Regions from separate parts of the Pengzhenrongella phosphoraccumulans genome, predicted to be linked through region 4. Evidence: riboswitches for the same ligand, from Rfam matches in the RefSeq annotation. Region 4 holds a riboswitch; each other region holds the start of a gene.
What was found. Region 4 has a riboswitch for cyclic di-AMP ahead of VTA80_RS00190 (C40 family peptidase). Riboswitches for the same ligand answer to the same signal wherever they lie in the genome.
Positions count from the first base shown of each region.

Region 1: linked by a shared signal. The riboswitch ahead of VTA80_RS20665 (C40 family peptidase) and the one ahead of VTA80_RS00190 (C40 family peptidase) in region 4 are both predicted to bind cyclic di-AMP.
Region 2: linked by a shared signal. The riboswitch ahead of VTA80_RS05980 (C40 family peptidase) and the one ahead of VTA80_RS00190 (C40 family peptidase) in region 4 are both predicted to bind cyclic di-AMP.
Region 3: linked by a shared signal. The riboswitch ahead of VTA80_RS01040 (C40 family peptidase) and the one ahead of VTA80_RS00190 (C40 family peptidase) in region 4 are both predicted to bind cyclic di-AMP.

Region 1 covers NZ_CP144210.1:4,466,511-4,470,714, reverse strand. Annotated here, with positions in the region: gene VTA80_RS20680 (type III polyketide synthase) at 1-484, shown strand, start outside; gene VTA80_RS20675 (isoprenylcysteine carboxyl methyltransferase family protein) at 503-1,021, shown strand; gene VTA80_RS20670 (NAD(P)/FAD-dependent oxidoreductase) at 1,018-2,073, shown strand; cyclic di-AMP (ydaO/yuaA leader) riboswitch at 2,185-2,376, shown strand; gene VTA80_RS20665 (C40 family peptidase) at 2,378-3,172, shown strand; gene VTA80_RS20660 (heavy metal translocating P-type ATPase) at 3,196-4,204, opposite strand, start outside.
Region 2 covers NZ_CP144210.1:1,289,302-1,293,505, forward strand. Annotated here, with positions in the region: gene VTA80_RS05970 (universal stress protein) at 1-551, opposite strand, end outside; gene VTA80_RS05975 (HNH endonuclease) at 671-1,177, opposite strand; gene VTA80_RS05980 (C40 family peptidase) at 1,406-2,083, opposite strand; cyclic di-AMP (ydaO/yuaA leader) riboswitch at 2,170-2,371, opposite strand; gene VTA80_RS05985 (metal-dependent transcriptional regulator) at 2,479-3,174, opposite strand; gene serC (phosphoserine transaminase) at 3,317-4,204, shown strand, end outside.
Region 3 covers NZ_CP144210.1:209,672-213,875, reverse strand. Annotated here, with positions in the region: gene VTA80_RS01050 (hypothetical protein) at 49-348, shown strand; gene VTA80_RS01045 (DUF305 domain-containing protein) at 983-1,603, shown strand; gene VTA80_RS01040 (C40 family peptidase) at 1,782-2,573, opposite strand; cyclic di-AMP (ydaO/yuaA leader) riboswitch at 2,576-2,765, opposite strand; gene VTA80_RS01035 (plastocyanin/azurin family copper-binding protein) at 3,191-3,805, opposite strand; gene VTA80_RS01030 (SHOCT domain-containing protein) at 3,802-4,086, opposite strand; gene VTA80_RS01025 (hypothetical protein) at 4,085-4,204, shown strand, end outside.
Region 4 covers NZ_CP144210.1:33,725-37,928, forward strand. Annotated here, with positions in the region: gene VTA80_RS00170 (DUF4395 family protein) at 167-661, opposite strand; gene VTA80_RS00175 (hypothetical protein) at 649-1,065, opposite strand; gene VTA80_RS00180 (hypothetical protein) at 1,190-1,447, opposite strand; gene VTA80_RS00185 (YibE/F family protein) at 1,716-2,159, opposite strand; cyclic di-AMP (ydaO/yuaA leader) riboswitch at 2,351-2,540, shown strand; gene VTA80_RS00190 (C40 family peptidase) at 2,542-3,309, shown strand; gene VTA80_RS00195 (ATP-binding protein) at 3,484-4,204, opposite strand, start outside.

The DNA of each region.
Region 1 (4,204 bases), 530 kb from region 4:
GGTGGGCGACGAGCGTGCGCGGACGACGGGCGTCGCGGGGCCGGACGTGATCGCGACCCGCAGCCACCTGTACCCCGAGACGCAGGACGTCCTCGGCTGGGGCATCGGCGGCAGCGGGTTCCGGATCGTGCTCGAGGCGAACCTGCCCGACGTCGTCGGGCGTCACCTGCGCGACGACGTCGTGGACCTGCTCGCCGGGCACGGCCTGAAGCCGGGCGACATCACGACGTGGGTCGCGCACACCGGCGGCCCCAAGATCCTCGAGGCCGCAGCCCGGGTGCTCGACCTGCCGACCGCGGCGCTCGCGCTGAGCTGGGAGTCCCTGGCGCGCGTCGGCAACCTGTCCTCGTCCGGTGTGCTGCACGTGCTCGCGGACACGCTCGCGCTCGGCGGTCAGCAGCCGGGCGACCCCGGGGTGCTCTTCGCCCACGGCCCGGGCATCAGTGCCGAGCTCGTGCTGCTCCGCTGGCCGGACCAGGGCTGAGGGCGCGCCGTGCCTGCCCTGAGCGTGATCGCGTTCGATGCCCTGATCGCGGCCGTCGCCGTCGAACGGATCGCGGAGCTCGTCGTGTCCACCCGCCATGCCCGATGGGCGTTCGCCCGCGGCGGCGTCGAGGCGGGTCGGGGCCACTTCCCGCCCATGGTGCTGCTGCACGCGGGGCTGCTCGTGGCCTGCGTCGTCGAGGTGCACGTCGCCGATCGACCGTTCGTGCCGCTCCTCGGCTGGCTCGCGCTGGTGGCGGCGCTCGCCAGCCAGGCCCTGCGCTGGTGGTGCATCGGCACGCTCGGCCCGCAGTGGAACACGCGCGTGATCGTGGTCCCCGGCCTCGCCCTGGTCGATCGCGGGCCGTACCGCTGGCTGCGGCACCCCAACTACGTCGCGGTCGTCGTCGAGGGGATCGCGCTCCCGCTGGTGCACACCGCCTGGCTGACGGCGCTCGTGTTCACGGTGCTCAACGCGGTGCTGCTGCTCGGGTTCCGTATCCCGACCGAGGAGCGCGCCCTGGTCGCCGCCGCATGAGCACCGCGACCCGCGACACGGATGTGCTGGTCGTCGGCGGCGGGCCGATCGGGCTGGCGGCCGCGATCGAAGCGCGACTGGCCGGCCTGGACGTCGTCGTCGTCGAGCCGCGGGGCGCGTCGATCGACAAGGCCTGCGGCGAGGGGCTGATGCCCGGAGCGGTCGCGGCCCTCGCCCGGATCGGGGTGCACCCGCAGGGTCACCCGCTGCTCGGGATCGGGTACCGCGGCGGCGACCTGCACGCCGACCACCACTTCGAGTCCGGCCCCGGGCTCGGGGTGCGGCGCACGACGCTGCACGCCGCCCTGGACGCCCGCGCGACGGCGCTCGGCGTGCGGCGCGTGGCGGGGCGCGTCGGGACGATCGAGCAGGACCACGACACGGTCTCCGCCGCAGGCCTGCGCGCCGGCTGGCTGCTGGGCTGCGACGGTCTGCACTCGACGGTCCGCCGGGTCGTCGGGCTCGACCGGCCCGCAGCCGGGCCGCCGCGGGGTCGGGGAGACCGCGACCGGCGCCGGTTCGGCCTGCGACAGCACTTCCGCGTCGCACCGTGGACCGACCTGGTCGAGGTCCACTGGGGCCCGACGGTCGAGGCGTACGTCACGCCCGTGGCCGACGACGTCGTCGGCGTGGCACTGCTCGGGCCGCCCCACACGGACTACGCGGGTGCGCTCGCGACCTTTCCCGAGCTCGCCGAGCGGCTTCGAGGGGCCGAGCCTGCCGGCACGCTGCGCGGCGCCGGTCCGCTGCACCAGCGCACGTCGCGACGCACCGCCGGCCGGGTGCGCCTCGTCGGTGATGCGTCCGGGTACGTCGACGCGCTCACGGGCGAGGGGCTCCGGGTGGGGCTCGCCCAGGCGGCCGCCGCCGTCGCGCACCTGGACGACGCCGGAGCGTACGAGCGCGCCTGGTCGGCGTCGACCCGCGACTACCGCCTGCTGACGACCGCGCTCGTGGCCCTGGCGACCTCTCCGCTACGCCGGGTGATCGTGCCCACCGCGGTGCACCTGCCGTCGGCCTTCGGCGCGGTGGTCGAACGCCTTGCGCGCTAGGACGAATTGCCGCATAGCAGGCGCGCTTTTGCCCCGAGGCGATCGGTTTGTCCTCGCAGCCCCTCGGCGCGGTAGGGTCGAGCGTCCCTGAGGTTCATCCTCAGGTACGCCCAAGGTGGACCGCCGAGTCCTGCCACCACCGTCTGGGCACCAGGACTTCTCGCTGGCAGGAGCGGGGGAACCACGATCGTCGGGCGCCGCCAGTCGGTGTCCTTGGGGTGAAGCGGGTCGGTACCTCGACCCGCCGGGCGCGACTTCCGCCCGAACCCGACAGCTCACCCCACAGGCGACCGGAGAGGTCACCATGGCTGTGAGCACCACGCCCGCCCGTCATCGCGCGACCGGTCGACCGAGCACCATGCTCGGTGACCTCGCGGACGCAGCCACCGGCAGCCTCGCGTCGGTCGGACGGCGATCCGTCGTCGTCGCTGCCGCTTCCGGTCTCGTGGTCTCCGCGATGGCCGCACCGGCCGGTGCCGCCGAGCCCGGTGACGCGAGCGTCGCGGTGCCGTCAGCCGCCGGCGCCCTCCCGGCCGAGAGCGTGGCTACGGGCGTCGACACGTCCGCGCTGACCTCCGCCGCTCGTGCGGTGCTGGCGTCCGCGCCGGTGGTGAGCGTCGCCGCCGACTCGGCATGGGCGCTGGACATCCCCGCGCTCACCGTCGTCGCCGACCCGCCGCCGCCCGTCCGGGCGCGGGCCGCGTCTCGCAGCGCAGTGCGCGCCGCCATCCCGACGACCACGGGCGCACCGGCCCCCGCCAGCGCGAACGGCAGCGCCGTGATCGAGATCGCGGCCCGGTACGTCGGGGTCCCGTACGTGTACGGCGGCACCACGCCGAGCGGGTTCGACTGCTCCGGCTTCACCTCCTACGTGTTCGCCCAGCTCGGCATCGCCCTCCCGCGCACCTCCAGCGCCCAGCGCAACGCCGGCACGGTCGTCTCGCGTGCGGACGCCCAGCCCGGCGACCTCGTGTGGCACCCGGGGCACGTGGCGATCTATGCCGGTGGCGATCAGCTGATCGACGCACCGCAGCCCGGCGGGAGCGTCCAGTTCCGCGCGATCTACTTCTCCAACCCGGTCTTCATCCGGATCAGCTGACCGCGGACCGCCAGCGTCGGCGGTCAGCGCTCGAAGCGGCGCAACCGCAGGCTGTTGGTGACGACGAAGACCGACGAGAACGCCATCGCGGCGCCCGCGATCATCGGGTTGAGCAGCCCCGCGGCTGCCAGCGGGAGTGCCGCGAGGTTGTAGGCGAAGGCCCAGAACAGGTTCCCCTTGATGGTGCCGAGGGTGCGCCGCGAGAGCCGGATCGCGACCCCGGCCGACCGCAGGTCCGAGCGCACCAGCGTCAGGTCGCTGGCCTCGATGGCCACGTCGGTGCCCGAGCCCATCGCCAGCCCGAGGTCGGACTGCGCGAGAGCGGCGGCGTCGTTCACCCCGTCGCCCACCATCGCGACGACGTGGCCCTCGGCCTGCAGCCGGCGGATCACCTCGACCTTGTCGGCCGGGCGCACCTGGGCGATGACGTCCTGCGGATGGATGCCGACCTGCTCCGCGACCGCGGCGGCCGACCGGGCGTTGTCCCCGGTGAGCAAGATCGGGCGCAGGCCGAGCCGGCGCAGCTCGCCGATCGCCTCGGCGCTGGACACCTTGACGGTGTCCGCGACCACGACGACGCCGCGGATCTCGCCGTCCCAGCCGACCCACACGGGGCTGCGGCCCTGACTCTCGGCGGCGTCGGCCGCGGTGACCAGGGCCGCGGGGGCGTGCTGGGCCCAGTCCTCGGCCAGCCAGGTGCGTTGTCCGACCGTCACGGCGCGCCCGTCGACGACCCCGGCGACGCCGCGTCCCTCGGTGCTCGCGAAGCTCTCGACGGGCGGGAGCGTGCCGCAGCGCTCCCGCGCGCCGTCGGCGACGGCGCGCGCGATCGGGTGCTCCGACGCGTGCTCGAGGGCGCCCGCGAGCAGCAGGACCTCCCCCTCGTTCGCTCCCGCGGCGGCGACGACCTCGACGAGGCTCATCTGGCCCGTGGTCACCGTGCCTGTCTTGTCGAGCACGATGGTGTCGACCCGACGGGTGGACTCGAGGACCTGCGGACCCTTGATGAGGATGCCCAGCTGCGCGCCACGA
Region 2 (4,204 bases), 1.3 Mb from region 4:
GCCTCCCGGATCGCCTGCCGCAGGGCCAGGTCCGAGGCGGGTGAGCCGTCGACCCCCACGACGATGCGGCGCACCGGGGCGATCGGTGCCTGTTCGACGTCGTTCGCACGCGCCGGCGGGCGGGTGGGCACGACGACGGTGGGGCAGAAGGCGTGCGCCGGGAGCGCGGACGAGACGGTGCCGAGCAGGCGGTCGGCGAACCCGCCCCCACCCCGCGTCCCCAGCACGACCAGGCGCGCCGTGCGGGACATGTCGACCAGCACCCCGGTCGCATCCCCGGTCGCCAGGCACGACGTCGCCGCCACCCCGAGCGAGTCGGCGCGCGCCTGGGCCTCGGCGAGCACGACCTTGGCGCCCTCCTGGATCGCTGTGTCGTCGAGGGCTGCGTAGCCGCCGTCGAGGGAGGCTGCGGTGAACGACGGGAGCGAGTAGGCGCACACCAGCTTGAGAGTGAACCCGTGAGTGACGGCCTCGGCGGCCGCCCAGTCGAGCGCGTGCAGACTGGCCGCGGAGCCATCCACCCCGACCAGAACCACGTTGTCGCGCGTCATGGCTGTTCCTCCCGAGACTCCCAGAGCATCTTTGCTCTAGTGTCCCTCGAAAATACCCTGCGGGAAGGGCTGGGCGTGCCAAAACCTTTGCCGATACATTCCCGTCGGTGCGGGGCTGCTCAGGCCACCAGGTAGGCAGACCAGGACGGATCCGTCCGAACTGTCGCAGCGAACAGCGCCGCCACCCCCCGCGGGGCGTGCGGGCTGAACTCGAGCTGCCACCCGAGCTCCGCGAGCAGCCGGTCAGCCTTGCGATGGTTGCACCGGGCGCACGCCGCCACGACGTTGGTCCACTCGTGCCGGCCCCCGCGCGACCGGGGCTGGACATGGTCCACGGTGTCCGCTGTGCCCCCGCAGTACGCGCAGCGGTGGTCGTCGCGCTGCAGCACCGTGCGCCGGGTCGGCGGAACCGTGCGGCGGTGCGGGACGTGCACGTACCGCACGAGGCACATCACGAGGGGCACCGGCACCGCGGACCGCTCCGAGTGCAGCAGTCGGCCGTCCGTCTCCAAAACCATCGCCTTGCCGGTCAGCACGAGCACGACGGCGCGATGGACGCTCACCACGCAGAGGGGTTCCAGGCTCGCGTTGAGCAGCAACGTCCGTCGGGGGGGCGCCACGGGCATCAGCACGATGAGCTCCAGGACCAGGTTGTCGGGCCCGTCTGGCTGACTCGGCCCGCTGTGGAGGTACAAGCGCGACAATCGTAACCGCACACCGCGTCGCCACCAGCCGGGGCCGTCTCTGGAAGGTCCCGGCCGCGGCGATGGGCGGGGCTCGCGCCCCCTACCCCGAACGCGCGACGGCCCCGGCGGCGCCTGACGCGCTACCGGGGCCGAACGTTGGGGGATCGGTCAGCTGACCCGGATGAACACCGGGTTGGACTGCCAGATGGCGCGGAACTGGACGGAGCCGCCGGGCTTCGGCGCGTCGATCTGCGTGTTGCCGCCGGCGTAGATGGCGACGTGGCCGGGGCTCCAGATCAGGTCACCGGGGAGGGCGTCCGCGCGGGAGACCACGGTGCCGACGTTGCGCTGGGCGGACGACTGCGACGTCATCGAGATGCCGAGCTGGCCGTACACGTAGGCGGTGAAGCCGGAGCAGTCGAAGCCCTCGGGGGTCTTGCCGCCCGACCGGTACGGGACGCCGACGTAACGGGCCGCGACCTCGAGGACCGCGTTGCCGGAGACCGACTGCGGGACGGGGCTGTTCGCGGCGGCCGGCACAGCGGTCCGAGCGGCCGAGCGAGACGCTGCCGCAGCGGTACGGGTGACGGGCTTGGGCTTGGGAGCGTCGACGACGACCGTGACGGCCGGGACGTCGAGCGTCCAGGAGGCGTCGGCGGCGACGGTGACGACCGGGGCGGTCTCGAGAGCGGCACGCGCCGAGGCGGTCAGTGCCGAGGTGTCGACGGCCGGGACCGACGAGGCGTTCTCGGCGGACGTCGCCGCGGTGGCCGGCGCGCCGAAGGTCGAGACGACCAGTCCGGCAGCGGCAGCAACGACAGCCGAGCGGCGGCCGACGACGGCCATCGATCCGGTTGCGGCGGTAGCGAAGTCACTCAGTGGTGTCACAGGTCGGCGCGCAGAGCGGTGCCGGGCGATGCTCACAGTCACGTGATGCCTCTCCGAACGCCTACGAGGTCAGCTGTCGGGTTCGGGTAGGAAGAGTTCACCCGGCTGATTGGGCGTCGTTACCGACGTCCGCCCAGCTTCACCCCAAGGTCACCGTCACCGGTGTCCACGAACTTGGGTCCCCCGCCCCTGCCGGCGAAGTCGTACGGAACCCCGTGCGGCGGCAGGATTAGGCGATCCGCTCGAGGGCTCCTGCGGATGAGGGTTCCGAGGAGCAAGTTGAACGTACCGGACAGGCCCACCCAATGTCACGTTTCGGTTACGGTGACGAAAGTCACACCGGGTGGGTTTGATCAGGCCTTGACGAAGATGTGCCGCGAGATCTCTTCCGGCAGATCGAGGTAGTGGTCCTTGCCGGCGGTGCGGACCGTCACGACCCCGCGGCCGCTGCCGACGCTGATCTCCGCGCCGGGGGTGACCCCCGCCTCGGCAAGGCGGCTGAGGAGCTCGGGGTCGGTCTGGACGGGCTCCCCGAGCCGCGCGACCACGGCCTGGATCGTGCCGCCGTCGAGCGGCGCGATCTGGGCGAGCGCGACGACGCCGTCGAGGAAACCCTCCGGTGCGGCCTGGTCGCCGAGCTCGGCGAGCCCCGGGATCGGGTTGCCGTACGGCGAGTGCCGGGGGTGGTCGAGGAGCTCGAGCAGGCGCCGTTCAACCCGGTCGCTCATCACGTGCTCCCAGCGGCAGGCCTCGTCGTGCACGAACTCCCAGTCCAGGCCGATGACGTCCGTCAGCAGGCGCTCGGCGAGGCGGTGCTTGCGCATGACGCGCGTCGCCTTGAGCAGCCCGGCCTGGGTCAGCTCGAGATGCCGGTCCCCCGTGACGATGACGAGACCGTCGCGCTCCATCCGCGCCACGGTCTGCGAGACGGTCGGGCCCGAGTGCCCCAGCCGCTCGGCGATCCGGGCGCGCAGCGGCACGATGCCCTCTTCGGACAGCTCGAAGATGGTCCGCAGGTACATCTCGGTGGTGTCGATCAGGTCGCTCACGGAAGGCCTCTCGGGTTGATCACGCTCTGGCCCCAGGCTACGGGGTGTTCCGGGGTGTCGTCGGGGGTGCCCACCAGGGGGTTTGCGCGGCCCGGAGGCCGGTCATGGTGGTCCGCGCCGCACGCGAGGTTAGGCTCGCGAGGTGCCCGAGCCGACTGGTAACACGCCCCCCGCCATCGCGATCCCTGCGGGGCTGCTGCCGGACGACGGGAGGTTCGGCTGCGGTCCGAGCAAGATCCGCGCCGAGCAGGTCGCCGCTCTGGCCGCGGTCGGCGGCTCGCTGCTGGGCACCTCCCACCGCCAGACCCCCGTCCGCAGCCTCGTCGGACGCATCCGCGAGGGCCTCGGTGACCTGTTCAGTCTCCCCGACGGCTACGAGGTCGTGCTGGGCAACGGCGGGTCGACGGCGTTCTGGGACCTGGCCACGCTCTGCCTGGTCCGCGAGCGCGCGCAGCACACCACGTTCGGCGAGTTCGGCGCGAAGTTCGCGACCGCCACGTCCCGCGCCCCGTTCCTCGCCGAGCCCACCCTGCGGACGGCACCGGCCGGCCAGCTCGCGCGACCCGAGCTCGAGGACGACGTCGACGTCTACGCCTGGCCGCACAACGAGACGTCCACCGGGGTCATGGCCCCCGTGCGCCGGGTGGCGGGATCCCGGGAGCAGGGTGCGCTGACGCTCGTGGACGCGACGTCGGCCGCCGGTGGGCTCGCCGTGGACATCGCGGAGACGGATGCCTACTACTTCGCCCCGCAGAAATGCTTCGCGTCCGACGGCGGCCTGTGGCTCGCGCTGCTCTCGCCCGACGCCGTCGCGCGCTCGGCCGAGCTCGAGTCGAGCGGCCGTTGGGTGCCGGAGTTCCTCTCGTTGCGCACCGCGATCGCGAACTCGCGGCAGGACCAGACCCTCAACACCCCCGCGATCGCCACGCTGGTGCTGCTCGCCGAGCAGCTCACGTGGATGCTGGACCACGGCGGGCTGGCCTGGACGGCCGCTCGGACCGCGGCCTCCGCCGCGTACCTGTACGACTGG
Region 3 (4,204 bases), 180 kb from region 4:
CTGAGTTGAAAGGGGTGCACGACGGTGGAACTTGGTCTCAATCCGGAGGTGAGAACTCCGCGAACTGTGCGGTGGGCGAGGCGCACCATTTCCTGGTCGCTCGGTATTGGGCTGTTCACGGTCCTGCTCGGCGCCTGGAAGGTCGGCGTGTGGGCGAACCACTGGTACATCGCCGAGCACTTCTACTACGTCGATGTGAACGAGGCGGCCAAGACCGGTCCGTACTGGGACATCACGCAGCTCCTGAGGTCGGGGAACGAGTCACTGCTCGAGGGCTTCGTCTACCTCGGCATTGCTGCAATTTGCTTCGGACTTTTCGCCGTCCTGAGCCGCCGCCACCCGCGGTAGGGACTCCGAACTCCGAGGCCACAATCGAGTCGTTCCACCCCACCGGCGGCCACCAACCGGGCTTTGAGGCAGGTTGCCGGCACGCGCGATGCTGAGCGACAGCGAAGCGGTGGCCACGGCCGTTGTTGACGATGTGGGAGGACGGGACCGTGACGAGCAAGCCTGACCGTCAACATGCCAGCCGCGGTTCCCTCGGCCCGCGCGCTTGACCCCGTCATCTTCATCAGATCTTCATCGAATCTCGACCCTACGAGCGGGGTTCGCCAACGAACTTTGGGATGCCCAGCGGGCGGTCATCGCAGCGCCTCGCGGGTTGCAGTAGACCGATGAATCTGGAATTGATCGTGGGAGGTGCATGTTGGTCCCGAAACGCCCTCTCCCTGGGGGCCGAGCCGTCCCCGCCGACGTGCGTGATTCCGGTCGCGTCGGTGGGGGTTCTCGGTGAACGGCGAACTACGCGTGCACCGCCTTAGGGCACGGCCGCCCCGCGCTGCTCCTTGGGGAACGCCGTCGGGCCACCAATGCGAGCACGTGCCTTCGCGCGCACCCACCACCCTTACAACGCCGCACACCACTCGAAAGTCATTGCCACGAGCCGATTGTCCTGTTGTCCACCGAGCCTTGGAGAAACACCATGAACGTCAAGACCCGCATGACAGCTGTCGGCGGCGCGCTCGCGCTCGCCGTGGTCCTGTCCGCGTGCGCCGGTCAGGAAAGTGCGCCAGCCGCGAGCAGTCCCTCCAGCGCTTCGTCCCCGTCCGTGGCCGTGCCGGTCGACGCCAGCCACAACGACGCCGATGTCACGTTCACCCAAAACATGGTGGTGCACCACGAGGGTGCCGTCCTGATGGCCGATCTTGCAGGACGCACCGCCAGCACCGCAGAGGTCAAAACCCTGGCGGAACGCATCGCTGCCGCCCAGGATCCTGAGATCCGCGAGATGCAGTCGTGGCTGATGGCGTGGGGTGAGCAGAGCGCGGCCGACGTCGACATGGACGGGATGGACATGGGCGGCATGGACATGGGCGGGCTGAGCCAGACAGAGGCGATGGCTGAGCTCAATGCCGTCACCGGGACGGAGTTCGATCGTCGCTTCCTCGAGCTGATGATCGATCACCACCGAGGCGCCATCGAGATGTCCGACTCTCAGCTCGCCGCGGGCAGCAACCCCCAAGCTCTCGAACTCGCCCAATCCATCATCGACGCACAAAAGGCGGAGATCACCGAGATGGAGCAGCTCCTCAAGGGCCTGTAGTTCGATCCCGCATCATCCGCGGCCGGGCGCGCTGTGCACCTGTCGGCTGCACTCAACTTGCTCTGTGCCCTGATCGCACGATTCGGGAGGGTCGGCGACTGGGCGGCCGAGAGGTGCGAGTGCCGGAGCAAGGAACGCGAGACGCCCAGCGGCGTGGCCGCTGGGCGCCTCGCGCTTTTCAGCTCACCCGGATGAACGTGGGGTTGGACTGCCAGATGCTCCGGATCTGGATGGTCTGACCGGGCTTTGGTGCATCGACCTGCAGGTCGCCGCCGGCGTAAATCGAGATGTGACCTGGGGACCAGATGAGGTCGCCTGGCTGGGCGTCGGCACGTGAGACAACCGTGCCGACGTTGCGCTGAGCCGACGAGGTTCGGGGCAAGGTGATGCCGACCTGCGCGTACACGTAGGACGTGAAGCCCGAGCAGTCGAACCCGGACGGTGTCGTACCGCCCCACAGATAGGGCACACCGACGTAACGGGATGCGATCTCGACAATCGCACTGCCGTTCGCGCTCGCCGGTGCAGTCGCGCCGATTTCCGTGGCCGGGGCGGCCTCCGCGGGGACCGCTGCGCGGGCCGTGCTGCGCGATGCGGCAGGCGGGGCCACACGGACCGGCGGGGGCGGTGGGGGCGGCGGGTCGGCGACGATGGTGAGCGTGGGAGTGTCCAGAGACCAGGACGCGTCGACTGGCACGCTGACGACCGGTGAGGTTGCGAGGACTGCGCGTGCACCGGCCGTCAGGCTGGAGGTGTCCACGGCGGGGTGGCTGGTGTTGATCTCGGCGGACACGGTGGCCGTCGCAGGTGCAGCGAACACCGACATGACCAGTCCGGAGGACGCCACCACGACGACGGATCGACGACCCACGACCGAGATGGCCCCGGTCGCGGTGGAGGCGAGGTCGGACAGGGCTGTGACGGGCCGACTGGCTGATCGGTGGCGGGCGGGGATTGAGCTCACGGGCATGGGGGACCTCTCCGGTCGCCTTCGGGGTGAGCTGTCGGGTTCGGGCGGGAGTATGCGCCCGGCCGATCACACAACGATCGGCTTCACCCCAAGGACACCGAGTGCGATGTCCATCGTGCTTGGGTCCCCCGCTCCTGCCAGCGAGACTTCGCGAGGTCCATCGGTGGTGGCAGGATTCGGCGGTCCACCTCAGGGCACCCGGGAATGGCCCCCGGGTTGACCCGACCCTAAATGAAGCGCGCCCCGATTGTCACGGTCAGGTCACAACGTGCTGATTGGTGAGAACGCCAGTCGACACGGCCCAGGCTGTCACAGGGCGCTGCTCGCTGGCCCAGCACCTCTGGCCCGGACCCGGCCCTCGGCGCGAGTCCGGTGGCCGTCCGCCTTGTCGCTCATGCCGCGGTGATCAGATGTCAGAGATCGGGCGGCCCTCCTGGGCCTACGGGTCCTGGCCGTCGAAGCGGTCCCGATGATCCTGCCGCCCGATGATCCCTCGACAGGACCCGGTCCCGCGCCAACAACTGGCACCCGCGCGCAGTATCAAGACGGCAGAGTCAGTCGACTGCGAATGTGGTCGCGGTACAGGAATGAACCGGCACCAGGGCAGGTGACGAGTGTCAGGTCACCGTGAGTTCGGTGGACATCCCGGCGGCGTAGTGGCCGGGGAGGTTGCAGGCCAGCTCGTAGTGGCCGGGGGGCAGGGTCAGGGTGACCCATCCGGAGGTGCCCGGCGCGATTCCTTCGCCGGTGCCCTCGGCGTTGGTGCTCGACGCCTCGCCGAGGCTGCCGGTCTCGTCGATCTGGTTGTCGGCGCCGATGGTGCGGTTGCCGGCCGATTCGCCGTCGGCGAGCGGCAGGACGACCAGCTCGTGGTCTCTGCGGCCGTCGTTGGTCACCAGGAACGACACCTGTCCGTGGGCCACGGTGGTGCGGTCGGCGCGTAGATACATCATCCCGCCGCCCATGCCGGTGCGGCCGCCCATCATGGGGCCGCCCATGTCCGCCGCCGAGACGCGAACGACCTGCCCGGGCAGGTCCGGCGCCGCCTGCGCCGCGTCGGACCCGTACCCCGAGCCGCCGAACCCGGAACCCATGGACGAGCCCTGACCCCAGGTCCCGCCCCACGCCACTGCGGCGAAGATCGAGCCGAGCAGGACCGTCAGGGTCGCGGCCAGGGCCGCGATCAGCCATCCCCGGCGGGGCTGCCGCGTGGTGGTCGAGGGTGCCGTCATCGGTTGCCTCCTCGCGCCGCGGTGATTGCCGCGCGGTGTGCCTGGTAGGTCTCGCCGTCGATGTCGCCCTGGGCCAGTCGGCGGTCGAGGATCTCGAACGGGGACTCCTGTCCGGGCGTTGCCGGCCACGGCGTGGGGGTCGCCCCGGTCTCGGTGCGCCTGCTGTTCGACGGCAGGAGTCGGAGCACCAACCACACGGTCAGTGCGATCAGTGCGATCCAGAACAGGCCCATGAAGACCCACCCGCCGCTGTTCATGCCGTTCCCGTACCAACCCATCATGTCCGTCTCCTTCGCTCGCGCGTGTTTCGTCGGTGCTGACTCCACCCTCTCGTCGCCACACGAGGATCCCGGCGAGGAACGACAAAGATCCGACGAAGATCCGAGTTGCGTGGTTCAT
Region 4 (4,204 bases):
AGCTCCGCCCGGCCCGGAACTCGGTAGGGGATCCGTGCGTCGGCGATCTTCTTTATCCATGGGCATAAGGAAGTCGGCGCACGTGGCCAGTAGAAAGACCTGGTCGTCGGCGGCGGGATCAATGCGATCGACTTCGCGCTGGTCGCGGGCCGCTACACCAACCCGTTCAACGCAATTCCCGGACACTTCTGCTCGACCCGAAGAACAGTCTGTAGATCCACGAACCGAGGCACCAGAGACTGCCGGTTAGAATCGCTCCCCCGGCGACGACAAATCCTCCGGAGATCAGACCGAGCACGGGCGCTCCGTTGTAAAAAAACAATGCCGACAGTGCCAGCATTACCGTGGAGAGCAGGTACGAGAATCGTCGCGGCGTTGGTGTCGACGGAAGTGGCGGAGATCGAAACAGGTGTCGCACGATGAAGTTATAGACCAGGTCGAGGATCATCCCGCGCGGCCAAACTATCCCGCTCAAGGCAACGAGTGCCATGGTTCCGAGCCAGATAGGCGACTGCAACAAGAGTCCGATTACGATCAGAATCGTGCCCACGGCGGGGGTGAATCGCAGCGGCATTGCGAAGCAGGATTTGGCTTCGGTGTCGAAACTGTCAAATCCCTGCTTATCTAGATTGGCCTCCAAAGAAGCACTCAGGCTTGCCATCTCTTTATCCTCCTTCTAGCCGGGGCTCTTTCGCGCCGAGCGTGACGTCCGTACTCAATGAATTGCCCCCTGGGAGACCCGGGGTTCCCGAACAATGAACGGGCGACAGCTCCTGACAGCTCCGGAACTGGCGGCGGTGCGGGCCTGCCTGCGGCCGCCGCCGCTCGCGCCGCAACTTCGGCGGCGCACTGCTGCGCGATGATTCGCTCGAGATCGGCCGCCAACACGGCGCGCTGCGCGTCGATCTCGACCTGTTCAGCCTCGGAATGATCCTTCATGCCCTCAAGGGTCCGCTGTTCGGCACTCTGGTCTGCGATCAGCTGCTCGATCTCGACCTGCCGGGCTTGCGCCGCCGAGCGGGAAGCATCGGCGGCGATGACCTTCTGGTCAGCGTCGGACTTCAACGCAGCGACATTGTCCTGGATCGCGCTCAGGCCCGACTGACCATTTCGGAGGAGCCCATCAGGAACGGCGAGCCGGCGCTCACGCCCGACCCGCCCGCTCCCTCGAGAATCGTGGGCACGTCTGCTAGGCGACCGCCGACATGGTCCGCATGAGGTCCGAGCCGTGCGCCCCCTGGTGCATCCCCGGGTTGTGGGTGCCGGAGAAGCCAGCGCCGTGGGCGCATTCGGAGACGTGCTGACCGTAGGCAGGGCCGCTGGCGACGGACTCGCTACGTGCATTTTCGCTGGTAGCGCTGGCCGGCGAGGCCTGAAGAAGGACGGCGGCTGCGACCGCCGCGGTGGCGACGGCGCGGCCGAGCTTCGTGCTGCTCTTGGTGCTCATCATGTGAACTCCTCAACGTGCATGGTGGATTCTGTCTTTCGGGATGACTCCAGAATTGCGCCCCAATCCATCGATCCCGGCAACGAAACGACAAAGATCCGACAAAGATCGCGGCATCACGGACGGAGGCGAAGTCGGCCCTCGTCACCGATGCCAACCCCAGCGCGTCGATACGCGAGGTCCGGTGACGGTGGGTGGATCGCACCGTTGGTCCAAGCCTGGGACCCGTGGCGGCCCGCGGGCGCTCGTGGTCCACGAGATGCCTGGATCAGTGGTGGTAGCCCGCTGTCTCGGCCACGCGGTGTCGTTGACGTGAGGGCTTCGCCGGGTCCGCGATCGCAACGAGGGCGGCGATCGCGGTTGTCAACGGGATCGCGAGAACCAGTCCGATGGACCCGACCAGGGTGCGCACGATCTCCCCGGCGAACTCCCCGCCCGTCAGCGTCTGCGCCAGCGGCAGCTGGTGGATCTCGACGAGAAGGAGCAGCGGGAGAGAGGCTCCCGCGTACGCGAAGGCGATCGTGTACACGGTCGATGCGATGTGATCGAGCCCGATGCGCATCGCGCGTCCGAACAGCTCACGCGGGCTCGCGTTCGGGTCCGCGGAGCGCAGCTCCCAAACTGCGGACGCCTGGGTGATCGTCACGTCGTTGAGCGCCCCGGGCCCACCCACGCAGCCGGCCGCGAAGGTCGTCCGCAGTGATCGAGTCAAATCCTCCGGCGGCGTAGATCTGCTCGACGCGCCCGCGGACGTTGAGACCGTTGTCCTCGGCCTCTATCGCCTCGTTGGCGTTCGGGGGAATGTGTCCGTCGACGGCCACCTGCGAGGGTCCGTGACCTGACCGTGACAATCGGGGCTCGCGTCAGTTAGGGTCGGCTCACCCTGGGGCGATCCCGGGTCGCCTGGGGTGGACGCCGAGTCCTGCCACCACCGATGGCCCTCTCGAAGTCTCGCTGGCAGGAGCGGGGGACCCAAGCACGGCGGACATCGCACGTCGGTGTCCTTGGGGTGAAGCCGATCGCTCGTGATCGGCCGGGCGCAAACTCCCGCCCGAACCCGACAGCTCACCCCGAAGGCGACCGGAGAGGTCCCCATGCCCGTGAGCTCTATTCCCGCCCGCCACCGATCAGCCGGTCGGCCAGTCACCGCCCTCTCCGAGCTCGCGTCTACCGCGACCGGGACTCTCTCGGTCGTCAGTCGTCGATCCGTCGTCGTCGCGGCGTCCTCCGGCCTGATCATGTCGGTGATCGCGTCACCGGCGAGCGCCACCGGGCCCAACGAGAACACCATCAGTCACGCCGCCGTGGACACCTCCAGCCTCACCGCAGGCGCACGCGCGGCGCTCGCGACCTCGCCGATCGTCAGCGTGCCCGACGAGGCGTCCTGGTCCCTGGACATCCCCGCGCTCGCCGTCGTGGCCGACCCGCCACCCCCGCCGCCCCGCGCAACCCCACCTGCCGCGTCGCGGAGCGCGGCTCGCGCAGCCGTACCGGCCGCGGCGATCGGCGCGACCGCACCTGCCAGCGCGAACGGGAGCGCCATCGTCGAGATCGCGTCGCGGTACGTCGGGGTGCCCTACCTGTGGGGCGGCACGACCCCGGCCGGGTTCGACTGCTCGGGCTACACGTCCTACGTGTACGCGCAGGTCGGCATCACCTTGCCCCGCACCTCATCGGCCCAGCGCGAGGTCGGCACGGTCGTCTCCCGTGCCGACGCCCAGCCCGGAGACCTCATCTGGTCCCCCGGTCACATTGCGATCTACGCCGGCGGAGACCTGCAGGTCGATGCGCCCCGCCCCGGCCAGACCATTCAGATCCGGAGCATCTGGCAGTCCAACCCGACCTTCATCCGGGTCGGCTGAGCAGCGCGCGACGCCCGGCGCACACCGAGTCGCCGGGCGTCGTGCGCTCTTCTGCCGATTCGAGCCAAGCGGACAGGCTCTCGTCTGCCAGGGAATCGGCGACCGACCGATGAACCCAACCGGCCATCCACGGTGCCAGCAGGATCTCGCGGGCGCCACGAGCCCGAGGTGCACCTAGAGGCCTGAGACCACCCCGGCTGCGGGCAGCGTCACGGTGAAGACCGCGCCTCGACCCGGCCCATCGCTGTGTGCGGTGATGGTTCCGCCGTGCGCTTCGGTGATCACCTTGGCGATCGCCAAGCCGACGCCAGATCCGCCGTGGGCGCGGTCTCGGGCGGTGTCGACCCGGTAGAACCGATCGAAGATGTGCGGCAGGTGGTCGGGGGGAATTCCCTCGCCGTCATCGGCCACCACGATGCGGACTGACGCACCCGCGCGGTCCGCCATCAGCGTGACCCGGCCGCCAGGCGAGGTGTGCCGCAGTGCGTTGTCGAGCAGGTTGGTGAGAACCTGCGCGATCCGATCTGCGTCGGCGTCGATCCTGGCGGTCGCGGCGACCGGCGCGACCCGGACATCCAGGACCACCCCACCTGTGGTGTACCGATGGGTCGCCTGCGCGGTCGCGTCGGCCACGACCTGCGCGACAGCGAGAGTCGTGCGACGCATCGTCAGGCGTCCTTCCTCGGCGGTGGTGACCAAGGCGATGTCCTCGCTGAGCCGCGTCAGACGCGCGACCTGGTCGCCGAGCATGGCCAGGGTTGGGGCGTCGGCCTGCTCGACGCCTTCGGTGATCGCCTGCAGGTAGGCACCCAACGTGGCGACCGGGGTGCGCATCTCATGGGCGAGGTCGCCGAGCATCTGCGATCGACTCACCTCGATCCGGCCCAGGTCCGCG